Linked DNA regions of Saccharicrinis fermentans DSM 9555 = JCM 21142. The protein of the gene in region 1 interacts with the protein of each later gene in a pairwise test. Links are inferred from orthologs where the notes say so. Each region holds a gene or a part of one and is shown on either strand. Other genes may lie near its edges. The genes, in order: CYTFE_RS0122875 and dnaA.

The links.
Region 2: the proteins of CYTFE_RS0122875 (region 1) and dnaA interact in binary tests that used the Escherichia coli proteins (3 or more experiments, as listed by UniProt). The link is inferred for Saccharicrinis fermentans DSM 9555 = JCM 21142 from one-to-one orthologs.

The regions. Positions count from the first base shown.
Region 1 is NZ_KI912107.1:5,567,496-5,578,401, forward strand. The notes cover bases 5,231-8,031. They hold CYTFE_RS0122875 (HU family DNA-binding protein), read right to left. Parts: upstream 6,867-8,031; coding sequence 6,594-6,866; downstream 5,231-6,593. Other genes in these bases: CYTFE_RS0122870 (glycoside hydrolase family 3 C-terminal domain-containing protein), read left to right, coding at 5,231-6,431; CYTFE_RS0122880 (peptide MFS transporter), read left to right, coding at 7,467-8,031. Also shown: CYTFE_RS0122855 (bifunctional ADP-dependent NAD(P)H-hydrate dehydratase/NAD(P)H-hydrate epimerase), read right to left, coding at 1-394; CYTFE_RS0122860 (peptide MFS transporter), read left to right, coding at 580-2,115; CYTFE_RS0122865 (tetratricopeptide repeat protein), read right to left, coding at 2,358-3,956; more of CYTFE_RS0122870, read left to right, coding at 4,245-5,230; more of CYTFE_RS0122880, read left to right, coding at 8,032-9,176; CYTFE_RS0122885 (MarC family protein), read left to right, coding at 9,460-10,092; alaS (alanine--tRNA ligase), read right to left, coding at 10,198-10,906.
Region 2 is NZ_KI912107.1:1,777,793-1,788,781, forward strand. What follows is about bases 4,056-6,939. They hold dnaA (chromosomal replication initiator protein DnaA), read right to left. Parts: upstream 6,273-6,939; coding sequence 4,839-6,272; downstream 4,056-4,838. Other genes in these bases: CYTFE_RS25420 (LysM peptidoglycan-binding domain-containing protein), read right to left, coding at 4,056-4,701; CYTFE_RS0107185 (MlaD family protein), read right to left, coding at 6,604-6,939. Also shown: 23S rRNA (guanosine(2251)-2'-O)-methyltransferase RlmB, read right to left, coding at 1-250; CYTFE_RS0107170 (ABC-F family ATP-binding cassette domain-containing protein), read right to left, coding at 320-2,278; more of CYTFE_RS25420, read right to left, coding at 2,338-4,055; more of CYTFE_RS0107185, read right to left, coding at 6,940-7,821; CYTFE_RS0107190 (SGNH/GDSL hydrolase family protein), read right to left, coding at 8,035-9,366; CYTFE_RS0107195 (OmpP1/FadL family transporter), read right to left, coding at 9,376-10,596; CYTFE_RS28530 (ThuA domain-containing protein), read right to left, coding at 10,849-10,989. UniProt on the Escherichia coli protein: Plays an essential in the initiation and regulation of chromosomal replication. Binds in an ATP-dependent fashion to the origin of replication (oriC) to initiate formation of the DNA replication initiation complex once per cell cycle.

The DNA.
Region 1 (10,906 bases):
ATCCAAAAATAGCGTCAATAATAATAGCATCCGGTTCTATTTGATTGAAATCTATATCCTCCAAAAAATCTATTTGACTGAGGCAGGCCGCATCTGTTTTTTTTAGGTGTTTGTAATTCAGTTTCGCATCTTTGCTTAACTTATCGGAAAAGTGAATCAGAAAAGCTTTTTTATTATAAGGAAAAGGATCGAGCATGCGTGTGATTGCCAAACCATCTCCACCGTTGTTTCCCGTTCCACAAAAAATATAATAGGAGGAGGCATCTATGTTTGAGATAATCCAATCCATACATTTTTGTGCAGCACGTTCCATCAAATCAATGGAGGCTATGGGTTCGTGATCTATGGTAAATTGGTCGAGTTCCCTTGTTTGTTTTGGGGTTAATATCTTCACTTTTGTTATGATTTTTGTTAATACCCTATAATTTACAATCGATTAAAATAACAGTTAAATATTTCTAACATGACAAAAAGTACTATATTCATGCCCTGTTTTTTCTACATTTGTAGCTAGTTACAAATATAGGTAAGAAAAATGTTTGAACATAAACAATATATAATTATTAGAACTATAAAAATATGAGCAAGGTAGATAAAGGATTTTTCGGACATCCGATGGGTTTGTCCACGCTTTTTGCCACAGAATTCTGGGAGCGTTTTAGTTACTATGGTATGAGAGGCTTTTTTGTACTCTTTTTAACCGCAGAATTAGCCAGTGGTGGATTTGGTCTGGATAAGATTGAGGCGTATTCAATATATGGCCTATTTACATCTCTGGTATATTTAACGCCCATCATAGGTGGTATTCTTGCCGATAAACTTTGGGGGCAGCGTTTCTCCATGTATGTGGGGGCACTCATGATGTCCTTGGGGCAGTTTGGTATGGCCTTTGGATCTTATTACGGTAAAGTGACGCATACAGGTGAGCTCCTTCATCTTCAACAGTTCTCTCTTTATGCAGGACTTGGATTGATGATTTTAGGGAATGGTTTTTTTAAGCCTGTTATTTCTACTATGGTAGGAAAGCTTTATCCAGAAGGAGATAATGACCGTGACAACGGCTTTACCATCTTTTATATGGGTATCAACTTAGGAGCATTGATTACTAACTTTATTGGTGGTACACTGGCCGAAAAAATTGGTTGGCATTGGGGATTCGTAGCCGCTGGTATTGGAATGATTGCCTCTACGATATGGTTTTTTCTAAGAGAAACCAGCGTTAAGCAACGTGGTACAAACTATAGTGTAGGTCTTTGTCCTAATGATGATGGGAATATTAAGGAAAAATTAAATAAAGCTGACTGGGGTAGAATTGTTCTTTATACTTTGGGTATATCGGCTTTAATGCTTGTACTTGTACAGGGTATTATTGTGTTGCCTGCGCTTATAACAAACTCCATTGCCATAGGGGCAGGTGTGATTGGTTTAGCTTATTTGGCAATTACGATATTTAAAGGTACCAAAGGAAAAACAGAGTGGAGTAGAGTTGGCGTGATTTTGGTTCTTGCTTTCTTTAACCTTGCTTTCTGGTCAGGCTTTGAACAGGCAGGTACCTCATTTAATACCTTTGCCAAAGAGGCTACCGATCGGGTCTTATTTGATTGGGAAATTCCTGCTTCATGGTTTCAATCGGTAAATGCTTTGTTCATAGTTGTTTTGGCACCTTTTTTTACAGTTATATGGACGAAGCTTTCGGAAAAGAAAAGAAATCCGCGTACACCCAATAAATTCGGTTTTTCGCTTGTGTTTTTATCTGTAGGTTTTTTAATTGCTGGTATAGCTAATGATAATGCCGATGTAGCCAATGGTATTTTGGTAAGTCCGCTTTGGTTGGTGTTGATTTATTTAATGCACACCATAGGTGAGCTTTGTATGTCACCGGTTGGTTTGTCGATGATTACCAAGCTTTCTCCTCCTAAAATTACTTCAATTATGATGGGAGCATGGTTTGCTTCTATTGCTTTGGGTAATTATCTGGCGGCGGCTATGACTGCTATCTCGAAAGCACTAGGCTTTCCTACATTTTATTTTATAGCTACCTATGCAATTGTTTTGGCGGGTGTTGCTTTCTTATTGGCGCCTGTGCTTAATAAAATGATGAAAGGAATTCATTAATTATTTTATTTGATAATAATACAAAGCCCACTGATCATTGTTAGTGGGCTTTTTTTATGGACTTGATTTTTTGTGGACGAGCTAAGGAATTGTTTTTTATGTTCGTATAGAGGTGTCCTTGAACCGAGAGCTTTGTAATAGTGTTTTTTATTATTACACGTGTAAAAGCCTAATGATTGTTGGATAGTAATAAAAAGAAAGCATCCATTGAGGATATTTCTGCTCGTATAATACTTAGGTAGCTATAGTGCTCCGATGTAGTTACTAAGACTTTCCTCATGTGTCAGTCCTATTTTTTTCCGGATGCGGTAACGCGAGGTATGAACACTTTGTACCGATATGTTGAGTATTTTGGCCATTTCTGTACTGTCGAAATTTAGTTTGATTAATGCACAATGTTTTTGTTCGGTAGGTGTAATGTCAGGATGCTTTTCTCTTAAATGTTTGTAAAAATTGTCATTAACTTTAATAAATCGCATATTAAATTCTTCCCACAGATTTTGATTTCCTTTGATGAATTTATTGCGTAAAGAAGGGTATTTGTTTGGGGCTGTTTCTTTGATGATGTGTAGTAATTCGTTTAAAGCCTGTTCTTTGTCTATGAGTTGTAAGGCATACGTTGTTAGTTCTTTACTTTTTACTTCCAGTACAGCATTGTTTTTTTCTTTTTCTAGCTGTTGCTGTAAGTCGAGTTTTTTTAATCGATTTTTGACTTTTATAAGTATGGTTGCTGTAATACCGAATAGTAACAACAAAACAAATGATATGGAAAGGATAAGCTGAATTTTGTTTTTTTGCTTGATTTCATTGTTTTGTTGTAGTATGGTCTTTTCTTTTTCAATTAAAGCTTCTTTGTATTTGTTTTTTATTTCGAAAAGTTGACTGTTTTGTTGACTTTTTGCGTTAAACAGACTGTCGGATATCATGTTGCCCTCTTGTAATAAAGAATAGGCGAGTCTGGGTTTGTTTTGTGTCAGATGGATAGCTGCCAATTTTTTTAGTACCTGTGGTTTGTATTCTAGATATGCTTTTTTCTTTTTTATTGTTTGGTAACTTTGAGAGTAATAAAATGATGCGCTATCTGGTTTGTTTTGTTTTTGTTTTAAATCACCTAAAAATGAGCAGGTGACAATTTGGTAGTTGGCATCATTATCCACAAAATACTTATTGGCCTTGTTTAATAAGGGTTCAGCGATGGACAGTTGTCCTTTTCGTAGATAGATGGATCCCATCTCGGCGATTACGAAGGGTTGGAAACTGGTCGGATTGAGTAAATGACAGGAATCCAGATAGCTTAATGCTAAGTCATATTCGTGGTTGTTGCTGTATACGGTGGCTAAACTAAAATAGCTTTGTATGGCTTGACTATGTTGTTTGTGCTTGCTGATATTGCTGTGTTTGCTGTTTTGGATGGACCATTGAAGGTGTTTGATGGCCATGCTGTCCTTGTTAAATATATTATAAAGAATTCCTAAGTTTCGATGGATATGTATCTGGCTTATGTTATCTCGTGTATTTTCAGCCATCAGTAAGGCATCCCATAATTTATCGAATGATTCGTTATAATTGCCTCTGAAACGATAGATATCGGTGATGGCAATTAGGCACTGAATGGCGTTGGCTGTATCTTTTGTATTGCGTAAATGTGCTAATTTTTGGTGTAGTTTATATAGCTTTTCTTCTGTGTTAGCTTCTGTGTTTGTATTAAGCATGTTGGTAGAAGAATTTAATGAACTATTCGCATTTGTTGATGTTTGATTTTCCTTTGAATAGCTGTGGAAAAATATAGAACCTAAATAAAAGGTAATGATGATAATATGTAAACGCTTGATATGATTCATAATACAAAGTTAAAGATAATTTTATAGGGACAGATTATTATTGGTGTAGATTAAACAAATGTCTAGTTTAAAATTAGTGTTGATGAGTGAATGGATAGGGGTATTTGTGTTTAGAATATTGTTTGAATAGTGAAATGTAATGAATTCTTAGCTTTCTATTTGCATTTTTGCTGCATAGGTTTTGAGTTGGTAAAATAATTAAATTATATGAAACGAGCCATGGGAAACAGGTAGAGGGATGATTAATTTTGGCGAGTTCCATATGACCATTGAAAGATAAATTTAAACATGAAAAGAGTATTATTATTCGCATTTGTAATCTGTTGTTTTTGTTTGGGTTACGGGCAGCAGGTAGATTTTTCCTTTGAAAATGATGCATTGCCATTGGAAGAAAGAGTAGATATACTGGTTTCTCAGATGACTACGGAAGAGAAAATTGGTCAGTTACTGAATGGGGCTCCTGCTATTCCTAGGTTAAATATACCGGATTACGATTGGTGGAACGAGGCTTTGCATGGAGTGGCTCGTAATGGAAAAGCAACGGTGTTTCCGCAAGGAATTGCTCTAGGTGCCACTTTTGATCCTGAATTGGCCTATAGAGTGGCTTCCGCTATTTCTACCGAGGCCAGAGCTAAATACAGTGTTTCGCAGCGTATGGGAAATCATAGTAAATATACAGGCTTAACTTTTTGGACCCCCAATGTTAATATTTTTAGGGATCCACGCTGGGGAAGAGGACAGGAGACTTATGGAGAAGATCCCTTTTTGATGGCCCAAATAGGGGTGTCTTTTGTAAAAGGACTACAAGGGAATCATCCTGTGTATTTAAAGACTGCAGCCTGTGCCAAGCATTATGCTGTACATTCAGGTCCAGAAGAATTCAGGCATACCTTTAATGCAGAACCTACGCAGCAGGATTTATATGAGACTTATTTTCCTGCCTTTGAAGCCTTGGTAAAAGACGCTAAGGTAGAAGGTGTAATGGGGGCATATAATGCTGTTTTGGGTGAGCCAGCATGTGCCAATTCCTTTTTGTTAAAGGATGTGTTAAGGGAGCAATGGAAATTTGATGGTTATATCACGTCCGATTGTGGTGCCATTGGTGGTATCGCATGGAAACAGAAATATGTTAAGTCGGCACCTGAGGCGGCTGCAGTGGCCTTAAAAGCCGGAGTTAACTTAAATTGTGGGAGTACTTACCAATATTTAAATGAAGCTTTAAAATTGGGCTTGGTAACCGAGGATCTAATTCATGAGCGTACTAAGCAATTGTTTAAAACGCGTTTTCGCCTGGGTATCGTAGGTAACCCTGGTGATAATCTGTATGCTAAAATCGGACCCGACAAGATTCATTGTGCGGAGCATGTGGCCTTGGCCCGTGAGGTGGCGCAGAAATCAATTGTGCTGCTAAAGAATAAAGACAATACACTGCCTCTGTCTACAGATATTAAAGTGCCTTATGTAACGGGGCCATTTGCCAATTCTGGAGATATGTTAATGGGAAGTTATTATGGCATTAGTCCTAATTTAGTGACTGTTCTAGAGGGTGTTGCAGATGCTGTTTCTTTAGGAACTTCATTGAATTACAGAAGTGGGGCATTGCCTTTTCATAAAAATATTAACCCCAAAAATTGGGCGCCTAATGTTGCAAAAGAGTCGGATGTAACCATTTGTGTTGTTGGACTAACAGCCGATTTTGAAGGAGAAGAAGTAGATGCTATTGCTTCTGGTGCCATCGGTGATAAAGTGGATTTGCGATTGCCCCAAAATCAAATTGATTACGTTAAACAAATTGCCGATGTTAAAAAAGGCCCTTTGGTGCTGTTAATTGCAAGCGGAAGTCCTGTTTCCTTAGAAGGTATTGAGGAGTATTGTGACGCGATTTTGCAAGTATGGTATCCGGGTGAGCAGGGAGGCAATGCTATTGCAGATGTCTTGTTTGGTAAGGTGTCTCCATCCGGACATCTTCCGCTAACTTTTCCAGTGAATGTGAATCAATTACCACCTTATGAGGATTACTCCATGAAGGGAAGGACCTATAAATACATGACGCAAGAGCCCATGTTTCCATTTGGCTTTGGCTTGACCTATTCAAAAACAAAATTGAGTGGATTGGTGCTGGAATCTAATAAAATAAAGAAATCGGAGAATCTTATTCTTAGTGTTGAAGTAAGCAATGCTGGTGATTATGATATAGATGAGGTAGTGCAATTGTATGTTTGCCCTCTAGATACTACTGGGGGACTGCCTTTAAAGAGCCTAAAGGCGTTTAAAAGAATTGCTTTGCGCAAAGGAACGCATCAACAGATTTCTTTTAATGTTTCAGCAGATCAACTAAAAGTGGTAAATGAAAAAGGAGAAAAAATATGGAAAAAAGGACGTTATAAAGTAGTTGTAGGTAATGCATCACCAGGGGAGCTGAGTGTGAAATTAGGTGCTGCAGTTCCACAGGAAGCATTTGTTGAGTTAAGGTAGGTGTCCTATTCTTTGTGTTATCGATGCACAGAAGTGAATCAGTTTGCTTTTCTGGTGTGTCGTACACAAAAAATCCTAGGTAATTGTTCCCCAATAAAAAAGAAAACTCTCGGTTATTACAACTGAGAGTTTTTCGTATTTTCAGATAGTGTAAGCTTTTTCTTAGTTAACTGCTTCGTCTAAAGCTTTACCTGGTTTAAACTTTGCAACGTTCTTAGCTGCTATTTGGATTTCTTTTCCGGTTTGAGGATTTCTTCCTGTACGAGCTGCACGTTTGCTGATAGAAAAAGTTCCAAATCCTATTAATTGAACGCTCTCCCCTTTAGCCAAAGCATTTTTAATAGCTTCTGTTGTTGCATTTAATGCTTTTTCCGAATCTGTTTTAGACAAGCCACTTTCTGATGCGATTGCATTTACGAATTCTTGTTTATTCATTTTTATTGTATTTGATTGAGTTAAATTATCAGCGCAATATAACGGTTATTTTCTTTCGATTGACCGAAAAAATTGATTTTGAAGTTCTTTTTCGCTATCAAAAAGAAATTATTTTAATGGTGAAGTAAAGCAAGTATATATGGTGTACTGTTATATATGACAGATAATCAATATGATTATAAAGGTAGTTTGTATGGGTGTTTTTTGATTATCAATGGTTTTTTTGGGGGGATTTTTATACAAATAAAATGATACTGTAACTTAGCTAATATGAAAAAAATAAAGCCATTTTATAGTTTTTTAGACAGATCACCTTCTCTGATATTCTTTTAAGTCGAAAAATGCATTTGAAAATCTATTATACATTAAAATTGCTGACCATCCAGTCACTTGTTTACATGTTTGTCTGCATACTGGAGCATGTGAGGTTGAAGCAGGAATGGAGTTGACTGCAAAAAATCATTAGGACTTATCAATTAAAGTTTTATTTTCGTCGTTGAGAAGATATAATACTGACAGATGGTTATTGTATTTAGAGATTTTTTCTGGAAATTTAGACGATAATACAACAGTTAACTATACACTTAAAAACGAATAAATATGTCCAAACAAAAGCATCCAAAGGGATTGATGATCCTGTTTTTTACCGAAATGTGGGAGCGTTTTGGTTATTATCTAATGTTAGGGATCTTCAGTCTTTATATGATTGAACCCACCACGTCTAATTTTGCAGGGTTAGGATTCACCAATATGCAAGCGGCCGATATTTATGGAACGTATTTGGCTTTGGTTTACTTAACACCATTTTTCGGTGGTTTAATAGCTGATCGCTTGTTGGGTTATCGAAAATCCATATTAATAGGGGGCGTGTTGATGGCCGCGGGTTATATTGGTTTGGCCATTCCCGATTCAATGGGTATTTTTTATATTTCGCTGTTACTCATTATTTTAGGTAATGGTATGTTTAAACCCAATGTATCTGTATTGTTGGGTAAATTATATGAAAAACCTGCGTATGAAGCCTTAAAGGATTCGGGATATAATATCTTTTATATGGGTATCAATATAGGAGCCTTTGTGTGTAACTTTGTGGCGGCATATCTACGCATCAGCTATGGTTGGGGATGGGCTTTTGCTGCCGCTGGTGTAGGAATGTTAGTGGGAGTTGTGTGGTTTTTGATAGGCTTGTCGCGTGTGCCAGAAATCAAAGAGGCAGATACGATTTCTCCTAAACGTCCTGGAGATGTTTCCATGAGTCGTTTGTTTACTGTATTGTTTTTACCTGCATTTGCTGCCGCTGCCATAGGGTGGTTTATACCAGGAACCATGTTCGGTGCTGATTCTACCGATGCTTTTATCTTTTTCTGTATTCCTGTATTAATTTTCTTTTTTACAACTTGGAAAACGGCAGATAAAAAGACCGAGCGGGAGCCTATTGCTGCCTTACTGGCTGTTTTTGGTGTGGTTATAATTTTTTGGGCGGTATTTCACCAAAATGGATCGGCCTTGACTTATTGGGCAAAAAATAATACTTCGCGTGAAGTTTCAGGGATAACGCAAAGTGTAATCAGCACCATTGCAAAAACAGAAGACGTATCTACTTTGCCGCGTAAAATAAAATTACAAGGACCTCATGGGGAGGATCTGGGAACCAAGGAAGGGCCCAATACTTATTTTGATAACTATACCAAGGAGCTTCCTAAAGGAAATTTGGAAGGTAAGCCCGGTGATTTAACCGATGAGGAGTGGGCATCATTATCGGAAGCCCAAAAAGCAGAAGGTGGTAAATTGAATTTGTGGCCTACGGAGTTGCAGGCCTCTATTAATCCTGGATTTGTCGTTTTTCTTACGCCGCTTGTGGTGGGTGTTTTTGCCTGGTTGCGTCGTCGTAAGAAAGAGCCCACAACACCTGGGAAAATAGCATGGGGCATGTTGATATCTGCTGTATCCTGGTTGGTAATGGTTGTAGCTGCTATTTCTTCGCAAAATGGGTTAGATAAGGCATCCGTAGCCTGGTTGTTTGGAGTTTATGGTGTGATTACCATTGGAGAGCTTTGCTTGAGTCCCATGGGACTTTCCTTGGTTAGTAAACTCGCGCCTAAGCGTATTGCCGCATTGATGATGGGAGGCTGGTTTCTTAGTACTGCCATTGGTAATAAGCTTTCTGGTGTTCTTTCTGGTTTATGGGATCTATTCGAAAAAAAATCCTATTTCTTTTTAACAAATGCATTGTTGACTGCAGGTGCTTTCTTGATTATCTTATTTTTGATGCCTTGGTTAAGAAGGGTATATAATCAATATGTGGATTGATCTAGCAAAGGGCTGATATCTATTGTGAGTGGACATTTATAATAGGCATGACTGGAGCAAGTGGTTGGCTATGCGTGTTGACGCTTGTGTTTCCGCTGCGAATGGGTGGTTTGAAATATATTATAGACACAGAAGAATAAAACGTTCGGTGCTGTTGGTATCGGACGTTTTTTATGGATAATATGTAAAATGTAGCAAGATTATTTTTCATTAAACCCGGAAAATGCATTTTTAATTTTTATAACGAAGCCCTAATGTATCACCCCGGGTTAAAAAGTATCTCATGAACGAATTAATTACTTTTGGTTTATTGTCATTTACCTCTTTTTTTACCCTGATTAATCCCTTGGGATCGATGCCTGTTTTTTTGACTATGACAGCTGATTTAGAGCAGCAACATCGTGTGAAAACAGCAAAAAAGGCGACTGTTGTGGCATTTTTTACCATTGTTGCTTTTGCTTTCTCCGGACAATTATTGTTTAAATTTTTTGGTATTTCGGTCAATAGTTTTCGTATTGTAGGAGGAGCTATTTTTTTTGTGATGGGTATGGATATGTTACAGGCGCGTCTTGGAAAAGTAAAAATAAAAGAGTCTGAAATCAAAACCTATGTCAATGACATATCAGTTACCCCATTGGCGATTCCAATGATATGTGGTCCGGGAGCTATTACCAATGCCATTGTTTTAATGGAAGATGCGGATAATATTAGCATGAAGTTAATGCTGATCTTCACCCTCTTATTGGTGATGTTACTTACCTATCTTATTTATTATAGTTCTTCACGTATTATTAAGTTTTTAGGAGAAACGGGAAATAATGTAATGATGCGTTTGATGGGTTTGATTGTGATGGTGATTGCTGTGGAATTCTTTTTTAGTGGATTAAAGCCTATTATTTTAGATATGATGAAGTAGTGTGTTGCGACGATATAAAAGAGGCTCCAGTGTCAATATTTATTTGATACTGGAGCCTCTTTTTATGTGTCATAATAGATGAAGGATTACCCAATCATATAGGAGCTATTGTAACTTTTCTGTGACAAAGGCTTTGGCTCTTTCGATGGCAGAATCTAGACCAGCAGGATTTTTACCTCCAGCAGTTGCAAAGAAAGACTGGCCACCACCACCACCTTGTATTTCCTTGGCACAATCACGTATGACTTCCACGGCGTTAAGCTTCCCTGATTGTGCAAGTTGATCTGAGGTGATAACACTTAATTGGGGCTTGTTATTGACGTTGGCCCCCAATACAGCCACAAATTCGTTCATTTCCTTTTTAAGTTGAAAAGCCAAATCTTTTAATTTGTCGCCTAATACGGGATCTACGGTTGCTGTTATTATTTTTATACCATTTATATCGATGGCACTGTCTACCAGGTCGCGTTTCTTCATGTTAATAAAGTTTCTTTTTATACCATCCAGATCTTTACTTAACTTGGAGTTGTCGGCCATTAGTGATTCTATATTTTTTTGTAGGTTGCCAGATGATTTAAACATATCCTGAATAGCCAGCAATAGGTTGTGCTGTGTCATAATCATCTCTTCGGCCTTTACACCGGTAACCGCTTCGATTCGTCTGATGCCTGAAGCAATAGATGCCTCGCTGATAATTTTAAAGAAGCCGATTTCACCCGTATGTTTAACATGTGTGCCTCCACAGAGCTCAATGGAATCGCCAAACTTAATGGCTCGAACAACATCGCCGTATTTTTCGCCAAAAAGCATCATC
Region 2 (10,989 bases), 3.8 Mb from region 1 along the record:
CAAGGTCATGATAAGTAATAGCAGAAACAAAAGCAATCACGCCCTGGTGATTTTTTCTTGTAGCCCGATTAATTCGCTCAACAGGTACAGTTTGCCAGGCGATTTTTGCTTCTTTCATGGTATCAATCAACTCCTCATAGAGTTCTCCCTGCAAGCCCTTCTTCACCAATACCTTTTCAATTTCTTTACCCGAACGGATGGCTTCTATAACCGATCTGATACCAAATAAAAAATCACTTTTCCCTGCCATAATTATATTTTTTTTAAATTTGATAACAGCAACAACCACTACCAAGCTAATATCTTATAAAAATCTTATTTAATCCAATTTTCTCTTTTCCAACTCAGCCTCATCTAATTCCTGTTGACAAGTCTCCCATTGTTCCATTTCTTTCTCCAGTAAAACATTCAGTTCCTGATATTTTCGCACAAATTCAGGATCACTTGCATTTTGGGGTATCTGCATCAATCTATCTAACTCCACAATATTCTCTTCCAGTTGAGCTATTTTCTTTTCGCATTTCTCCACTTGCTGCTGGGCTTTTTTAACCCTTCTACTAATTTCCTTTCTTTGTTCGTAAGATAGTTTTGCCCCCTGATTCTCCCCCCCATTATCTTTGGCTTTCACCGCTTTACCATTCGGTTTCTGCAACTCCATTTCCTTCAAGGATTCCATTTTCTTTCTTTCCAGAAATTCATAGATACCGCCTAGGTGTTCCTTCATTTTTTTATGACGGAATTCATAAACCTTATCCACCAGGCCATCGAGGAATTCACGATCATGAGAAACCACGACCACCGTTCCCTCAAAATCTTTAACCGCTTGTTTCAATAGTTCTTTAGATCTAATATCCAAATGGTTTGTTGGCTCATCCAGGATAAGTAAGTTCACTGGTTCAAGCAGCAGTTTAACCATTGCCAAGCGGGTTCTTTCCCCTCCTGACAAAACCGATACTTTTTTATCCACCGCTTCACCACTAAACATAAAAGCACCCAATAAATCACGAATCTTTAACCTCACATCACCAACCGCCACACGATCAATTGTTTCAAGTACAGAAACACTTTCATCCAGTAGGTCGGCTTGATTCTGAGCAAAATAGCCTATTTTCACCTGGTGACCTAATTTTATGCTACCTGTGAAGCTAATCTCATTCATAATCATCCTAGCCATGGTAGTTTTACCCTCCCCATTTCTTCCTATAAAGGCAACCTTTTCACCTCTTTCAATGGTAAAATCAACATCAGACAAAACCTCATGTTCACCATAGCTTTTTGAAACATGTTTACCTTCCAGTGTAATACTTCCCGCATGCGGCGCCGGGGGAAACTTAATCCTCAATGCCGATTTATCAAACTCATCAACCTCGATTCGATCCAATTTCTCCAGTTGCTTAATGCGCGACTGAACCTGAACCGCTTTGGTTGCCTGATATCGAAAACGTTCAATAAATTTCTCTGTGTCTTCAATTAGTTTCTGCTGATTACGATAAGCTGCCATTTGCTGTTCCTTTCGCTCTTCTCTCAGCTCAAGGTATCTGGTATAAGAAGCTTTGTAATCATATATCTTTCCCATTTGAATTTCAATAGTTCGTTTGGTTATATTATCCAAAAAAGCACGGTCATGAGAAACCAAGACCACTGCACCACTATAGTTTTTCAGAAATTCTTCGAACCATTGTATCGACTCTATATCCAAATGGTTAGTAGGTTCATCCAATAAAAACACATCTGGTTTTTGCAATAATATCTTTGCAAGTTGGATACGCATTCTCCATCCACCAGAAAACTCAGAAGTCAAACGTGTAAAATCATCTCTTTCAAACCCAAGTCCTTTCAAGGTAACCTCTATACCTGAGGCGTAGTTTGCACCACCAAGCATATTTAATCTTTCGCTTTTATCACTTACCTGATGAATCAAATCCAGATATGATTGCGATTCATAATCCGTCCGTTTCCCCAACTGCTCGTTCAAATAATCTATTTCCTTTTCCAGTGTTTTAAGCTCACCAAATGCTTTTTCCACTTCATCCCACACGGTACCAGTATCATCATGCTTCATATGCTGAGGCAGATAACCAATTTTCACATCTTTGGCACAAGATAATGTACCACTGGTAGGTGTTTGAACACCTGCTAATATTTTAAGTAATGTTGATTTTCCAGCACCATTTTTACCTGCTAATCCAATTTTGTCTTTAGGATTGACTAGAAAAGACACATCTTTGAATAAGGTAAAACCTCCAAACTCAACCGACAACTGATTTACCGAAACCATTTATTAATATTACTGTATTACTATAATGATCATTTATTTTCCAGGACTCTGCCCCAATCTTAGTTAAGGGGTTTGCGATATATATCCAAAGAAGGACTAAACCTGATTACATACAAGCCATCATTAAAAAATCCTCCCCAGTTAGCATACCTCTTAAAGTTAAAGTTGAATTGCACTTGTTTTGCCGAGTAATGCTGAATACAGTGCTCAAACTGAGATCCATATTGAACCTGGGCACTTAAGAAATAAAACATCACATCAAAGCCCCATATACCATACCTAGAATATTTCGCATCTCTTCCTGACCGAATAAAGTAAGGTGAAACGGCCAATGGTTCAGTATAATACCATGCTCTATATTTCGCAGAAAAATCTTGAACCACACTATTCTGATGATCCAACACATAGGGTGTCAATATTTCTGTATCCAAATCATGTATTTCCTCTGCATCAATGGTTTGAAATCTCAACCAACTCCCAAAACCAATTAATTTTATCTTTACGTCTGTAGACTCTGATACACCGTGTAAAGTAGTTATAATCTTAGATACATCTGCTTCATCGGGAGAAGGAATAACGACTAAATTCTCTTTGTCATGACTGAGCAATGCTTCCACCCCTTGCACATTTTGTTCAGAAAAAGCTATTTCCATAAAATCTGGTATTTTCCCCTGAGGAAGATACTTAAGATAGAGCTTATTTTTAATCATCATAGCCAGCTTATCCTCCTCATCATTAGGAACAGCAGATTTTAACACGACAATACGCATATTCTCACGTTGTTTCACAATATAATTCGAATATTGATCGAACAACAAACTATCCGGTGTATTTACTTGAAACAAATATGGATTTTCATTCAGGACAGGATTTACACTTGACAAGGGATAAACCATTTTTATTTGATGACTAACCGAAAAATCTGAGACCAGTTTTAAGTTACTCGCATACGCAGGTCCCACAATCAGATCCACCGATCGAAGCTCAGGCCGATTCAGAATTTGCTTCACTTTATTTGTATCAGGTGCTGTATCAAAGGTATAAAGCTGCACATTAACACCTTGTTTTTTCAAAGAATCAAGCGCCATCAAGGCTCCTTCATAAAACTCCACAAAACTACGTGAACGAGACGAAACAACCGGATTTTCCCTCTCCATTAGCACCTCTTGATCACCTTCTATTTTGCTCACAATATTTTCCTTACGTGTAGCCTCCAAATCAAAGGGTAATAACAAAGCTACTTTAAGAATCTCTTTACTTGCATAATAATCGTAAGCTCCACAATCCACAGAAACAGTATCCAAATAAGGCTCTTCTTTATCTTCGACCACCAATTGCGCCATGCGCTGTTCCTCCTTCTTACGAGCAAGGTAAGTTGATGTGGGAATATTAATTTTTGTTCCTTTTCGAATATGGGTCAATATCATGTTTGGATTAGCCTCCTCAATATCGGCAATCTCCACTCCATATTTCTGCGATATAGAATAAATAGTTTCCTTACGTCGAACAGTATGCTTTTTAAAATCGTTTTCCTGACGATGTCCATTCTCGTCTGGCTTTTCAACCTTTACCTTAGGTATTCTCACCAGGTAACCCAAGGGTAGACTGTCAGGATTTAAACTAGGATTAGTACTCACCAAGTCTTGTTGCGAAACATGATACATTTTACTCACCGAATAAATGGTTTCACCTTGTTCTATTTTGTGATACAAATATTGATCATCTTCAATAGGCGAATGCATAGCCTGATCACTTATAACCTCGCTTACCAAAGGCAAATCAACCTTGGGTATACGAACCGTAGAACCAACCGACAAGATACCATCCAATAAAGCCTGGTTATACTTTAAAATAGAATCTACCTTTGTATGATATTTCATAGAAATACCATAAAGGGTCTCTTTAGGTTTTACCACATGATAAATATACGAGCTACCAGAATCTTCATTTTGTTTTTGGGTGGTAGCTACAGGAATCTTAAAAATAGTTCCCACCAATAAATCGCCGTTAGCACCAGCGTTATATTTTTTAATATCGTCGATACTCACTTTATACTTCCTAGACAAAAAGTAAAGCGTTTGTCCTTTCTCAACGGTATGATAAATAAACTTACCAGATTGTTTAATTTCATTTGCATTGCTATTTCTACCATCAATAACAGGAACACGAAGTATATCACCAGGCTTTAAACCGAAAATAGAACCAGGATTTGCTTCGTGGATTTCTTTTTGAGATACGCCATATTTTTTGGCTATCCCATAAAACCCCTCTCCTTTTTTTACGATATGTAAATAATAGGTATTTCCATCAACAATAACTTTGTCGGCAATTTTCTTACCACTGTTATCTTGTGCCATAACAGGCAATGAAGCATAAATAAATGCAACAAATATCCAATAGCTAATAAATGATTTTCTGATCATTGAGTTTACAGTTCTGAATTATAGTGCCTCCAAAAGTATAAAAAGAGTATCACCAAAACAAAAGCAAGTTGGGATAAACAAAAAAGTTGTTGCAACATTTGTTCCAACAACTTCTTCTATTCGTTAAATATCTAATTTTACATTTTTATTTGGGCTTCGATTTCCTGCATTTGGTTTTTAAAATCTTTATCTGTTTCTATTAGGTTATTCACTGTTTTACAAGCATGTAAAACAGTTGCATGATCTTTCTTTCCAATTTTCGATCCAATGGCAGACAAAGACGAGTTTGTCAGGCTCTTAGAAAAATACATAGCTACCTGACGAGCCTGCACAATTTCTCTTTTTCGTGTTTTAGACTGCAAAGAATCCACTGCCAATCCAAAATAGTCGCATACAATCTGCTGTATATAGTCAACACTTAACTCTTTTTGCGTTTTCTTTACCAACTTATCGACAATTGACATGGCCACTTCCCTTGTGATCTCTTTTTTATTAAGTGTCGCCTGAGCCAATAATGAAATTAAAGCACCCTCTAACTCCCGTATATTTTGCGAAATATTAGAAGCAATATACTCTATCACATCACCACCAATAGAATTGATTCCGTCCTTATATAGTTTATGCTTCAAAATAGCCACACGCGTATCATAATCGGGTATATGTACATCAGCAGACAATCCCCATTTAAAACGTGACAGCAATCTATCTTCCATCCCCTTCATTTCCACAGGTGCTTTATCGGCCGTTAATATTAGCTGCTTACCCATTTGATGAAGGTGGTTAAAAATATGGAAAAACGTATTTTGTGTTTTCTCTTTTCCTGCAAACTCCTGCACATCATCAATGATCAAAACATCAATCATCTGATAAAAGTTAAGAAAATCATTTTGTGTATTATTACGAACCGATTCGGTAAACTGCGTTTGAAACTTATTTGCGTTTACATATAAAACGGTTTTTTCAGGAAAATACTTTTTTACATCAATACCTATTGCCTGTGCCAAGTGAGTTTTTCCTAATCCGGAGTTACCATACAAAAACAATGGGTTAAAGGCTGTCTTACCAGGATTCTTAGCTACCGCCATACCAGCTGAGCGAGCCAATCTATTACATTCACCTTCGATATGGTTCTCAAAGGTATAATCAGAATTAAGCTGAGGATCCACATTCAACTTTTTGATGCCTGGGATAACAAACGGGTTTTTCACCACCGGCTTTTCCGAATTCATTTGCATGGATACGGGTCGGTTTCGTAAGTCTGTTCTGTTATTCGAGGGCAAGCGTTGGGTTAATGGCTGTTGATTCTTTTGATGAGGGTTATCCACAACCACACTATACTCCAACTTAGCCGAATGCCCAAGTTCTCTTCTAATGGTACTTCTCAAAAGATCGATAAAATGCTCTTCCAAATACTCATAAAAAAAAGCACTCGGAACCTGAATGGTTAATACATCACTTTCAATCTTAAGAGGCACAATAGGTTCGAACCATGTTTTAAAGCTTATTTGTGGAATATTGTCTTTAATTACATTCAAACAATTATTCCATACAATTTCGTAACCGGGCTTCATTATTTGCTTCCTCTGTTTAGTGTTTTATGTTATATACTAGGTATTATCTAATACAAAATTTGTGAAAAAAATCTTGAAAAAAAAATGTTAAAATACTTGACATTGTAAAATGTACACTACTGATCTTATTTATAACCCTTTATGCACATTCCTACATAAACATCTATGAATCATTCAATTGAACACATTATTCAATGTTAAATGGACTCACCATATGCACTAAGAACAAAGGCTTTGAGCTAAACAGACATTTTTTTGCTTTTTTTTTACCTAAGGCACTACTTAATATTATAATTGAAAATGTAAATTGGTCGTTTTATGAAGAAGAAGTTTATTTTTTCACCATTTTTCCACCCCGAAAGGTAACTATTTGAGCATCAGGGTAACGATCACTGATATCATTTTTTAAGCCCAGCAAAGCTTCCTTACGCTGCTCCTCTCCTATGGTATACAGATAAAATTTACCTGAACGTTCTTCTCTCACATACTTATCCTCCCCAAGCTCAACGCCACGTAAATCCAAAGGTGCTTTGGATTTTTTTAATAAAAGTTTATAAACAGTCTTCTGGTCTTTCTTCTTTTCGGCCTTTCCACCTCCAAAACTTACAGCACTAAAATTAACATAACGTTTGGGCTGCTCCCTAACATCATTCAACAACCTATCTAAACTAACAGAAACATTATTCATATTGTCATACAGTTGTTCATCCGACATAAGTTTACCTACGGTTCCTTCCCCTCGATTCAAGGATGTTAAAAGCGTATTAACAGATACAAAAGTATTGCTCATCTTATGGGCCAGACTATCAATATGAGCATCGGCCAATTGGCCTGAGGCAGACTCCATATTCTTCATCAAAGCAGATAGTGCTTCACCATTTGCCTTTAAAACCAAACTTACGGCTTCGAGATTAGCCAGTGTATTATCTAATGATCCTTTTTCTTTCAAACTGTAGTTAATGGAAGCACTAATTTGATTTAAATTCCTCATCATACCGGAAAAATCATTCATACCACTTGACAAACTATTTTTATTTTCTTCACTTAAAAATCGGTTTAAGTTGGTTAAAATTGAATCCAGGCCAACAACCATATTCTCCACTTTATCCTTTAACGGAAGTACTTCCTGACTCACTTGGTCTGCCAAATCACCTGTTACTGACGTACTTAAAGTATCGCCAGCCTCAATTAGATCAGGGCTATTTCCATACACAAAACGGATACCTTTCGATCCCATCAAATCGAGACTATAAATCTGCGCAACAGTATTTTTAGGAAAGTCGATATCCTTTTCAATGGCCATTGTAACCAGTAAATCACTATTACCTCCAGCCAGCAGAGATATCTTACGAACAGATCCTATTTGAAAACCCTTATAATATATCGGACTTGATTCCGTGAGTCCATCTATTCTGGAATATATACCATGAACCTTATAACCTGGAGTAAATATATCTTTTCCTTTCAGGAAATTAATACCCCAAGCAAATATAAAAATTGCTAACCCAACGGTTAAACCAACCTTAGCTTCTTTAGAAATTTTAGCCATAACTGCGGTTTTATTGATCTTCAAAAATAACAGATTTTTACTTAAAAAGTACAATCCAATGAATCTGTTAAACATTCAATACAAATACAACCGTTCATCTTTCATTATAATTACTTCTTTATGAACAGATTCAACCTTCCTGATAAAACACCAAAAAAAAGATTGTTTCTACAAAAGAAACAACCTTACAAAATATAATCTGCTTAATATTATTTAAGGATATACTACCGTTGAATAATCATTAATATTCACCTTGGGTATTTGGGCGCCATATTTAAGATTGATAGCTTCTACAAAAGTATTGGATATAATAGCGGCTCCACGAGCTGTGGGGTGAATGCCATCCAAAGAAAAAATCCCTCCAGACACAAATGTAGAAGTATATATATTTCCATCCAATAAAATACCTGAAGAGATGGCTCTTTCCATTAAAGCCTCCAAATCAACGAAGGCCAGGTCATACTGTTCGCTTATATTTTTTATAGTAATATTAAACGCATCTATTGCCTCGCTTATGTCCGACACTTCTTCTGCATCCAAAATATAATTTGCAGGTATTGGGCTTGCAGATCCCCAGCCGACTTCCTTATTGCGTATACTACTTAAGGCAGGCAAAAGCACCTTTTCTTCTGCTGTAATTTGACGTATTTTGGCAGGATGTGCATAATCTTCATCTTCGATTACTAACGCATTGGCACCTTCCACAAATTCAATTTTTGGTAAACCAAAGGCCAGTGCACCCGCATTATACTGTGCGTATGCTGAGTTTAGCGCGTCTGCTGTTGCTTGATCCAATACCAAGGCATCATATGCAATGGTATTAAAATAAGGTAAGGCTTCAATATGCGGTATGTTGGCGATAACACCTTTGGTAGATTCGGCAAATAAACTTTCCGCAATAACACCCATATAAAAATCAAAATGTGTGGCCGAGGTAATTTCATCGACCTCTCCTCCTTCAAGTGCATAAGACAAAACATCATTTCCCCCTATCCAAAGCGATACAAAAGTCGGATTTTGTGCCAAGGCATCTGTCAATACGCTAGTGGATTCACTACTCGCAAATCGGGCAAAGAAAGGATTCAAATTGGCGTATCCATCTGCCAATAAATGAGACGATTTAGCGCCAGGTACACCTAGATTATGAGTTGGCTCACTGGCATTGTATAAACGATCAGAAAAAATATCCATATCACCTTCTCCAGGCACAGGACTAAGATTTCCGTCCACCACCTGAAGTGAATAATAGCCGGTTCCACTGCCGCTAACACTTCCCCCACCTTCAATCGTAGGTTGTTGAAAACCACCATTACCAACCATCGCCAGTTGAGTTGCCATAATATTCGGGAAACTACTTTCTTGTCCTCTCGCCCCCATGGCTCCATCGGTATAGCCAGCCGTATATGAGTCGCCAAGCGCTACATAATTAGAGAAATCAGCACTTCCTGCAGAAGGGCTAAAATCATCGGGTTGTAATTCACAACCTGCAAGAAAAACGACCAATAATATGGTCATATATTTTATATTATCAAATATCATTATCATGCGTATAAATTAAAATGAATAAGTTAATCCAACACCAGGCAAAAAGGCTTGACTATCATAGGTTCCACTAAAATTGGCCGGCAAGTAACTGGCATCTCTATCGAGTCCTACAATAAACAATAACGACAAATCAACAGTCAACTTATCATTGAGCATATAGCTTGCTCCTGTTGACATCCCAATTTTATTCATACCTGGTGTCTCCGGATTCAAATAATCTTCTGAAACAGGTGTTTCATCAAAATAAATACCCGCTCGGAGTATTAAGTTTTCACTTTGTTTGTATTCTGCACCCAAACGATAAATAAGTGTGTTCTCGTAATTTCTTGGATTGGGCGAATCAGCCAACAGGCTGGTATTGGTTTCGAAATCAAAATACAGTTCCTTATAGGCGTCCCAAAATACGTATTGAAAGTCAGCCGCTAAGGTAACTTTATCATTTATTTGATAGCCCACACCCAATGTTAAATTGGCCGGAAGAGGCAATTCTGCATCAAATTTATTGCCAGACGGGAAATATATACGTAAGGCAGAGGGCACAGTAAAGTCAGCATCGCCACCTTCCATCTCCATGGTCACCTTAGAACGATAGTTCAAGCCCAAGGATAACTGCGGAGAAGCCTTAAAAAAAGCTCCCACATTAAAGCCCAAGGCTGTTGTAGAACCTTCCATACTTACACTTCCTGGCACAGTACCATCAACAGGTAAAGCCCTGTTTAAATCAACCGAACCAAAAACAACCATTGCTCCAATTCCTATGCCCCATTTATCACTTAAACGATAAGACAATGTTGGTTGAGCAACTATGGCACTTAATGATATATTTTGAATTAAATAACGTCCTGCCCAATCATCCTCCCACGCCAATGAATTACCATAAGGAGTTGTAAGTCCAATACCCAGAACAAGTTTTTCATTTATTTTTTTTGCTGCATAAGCATAAAAAGGAGTACCAATTGGACTATCTGTTTCAGACTGGTAATTGGAGCCTTTTTGCGAATAAGATACTTTAGAGAATACAGCTGTCCCCCCAAAGGAGAACTCAAAATCTTTTTGCATAAACCCTAATGCTCCAGGATTAAAATGAATAGATGATGTTCCCAACAGAAGACCTGTTCCTGTATGCCCCATCGCTGTATTCTTTTGACTTTGTACATTAACCTGATATCCTTCGGCGTAAATATGAATACTCAACACCGTAAGAATAATCATGAAAATACATTTTTTCATATAATTTTTAATTTAGTAAAACCTCATTTCATTCATCCAAAAACCGTCGCAACGTACAAACAATATTTTTTTCGAGAGCTATTTAACAGAAATATTTTAGCAGAACATAAATAATTACAATTTTCAAATTAATTGTTCATAAGTTTAAATGCTTTAATCAAGATCTATTTACAATCTGATATTCAACTGATATCCACACAATTTTTCCGGCAAACCCAGAACAAGAAAGACATCCAATCTAAAATCTATATCTCATTTTGATTTAACTGTGCAGGCATATATTTTTCGCGAATCTGTAGAAAAAATTCGCCCCCCATCGTAATGATGACACCACGCAATAGGATGATTTTCGCCCATTCCTTTCAAAGGAATACGATCATAACCAGCTGAATA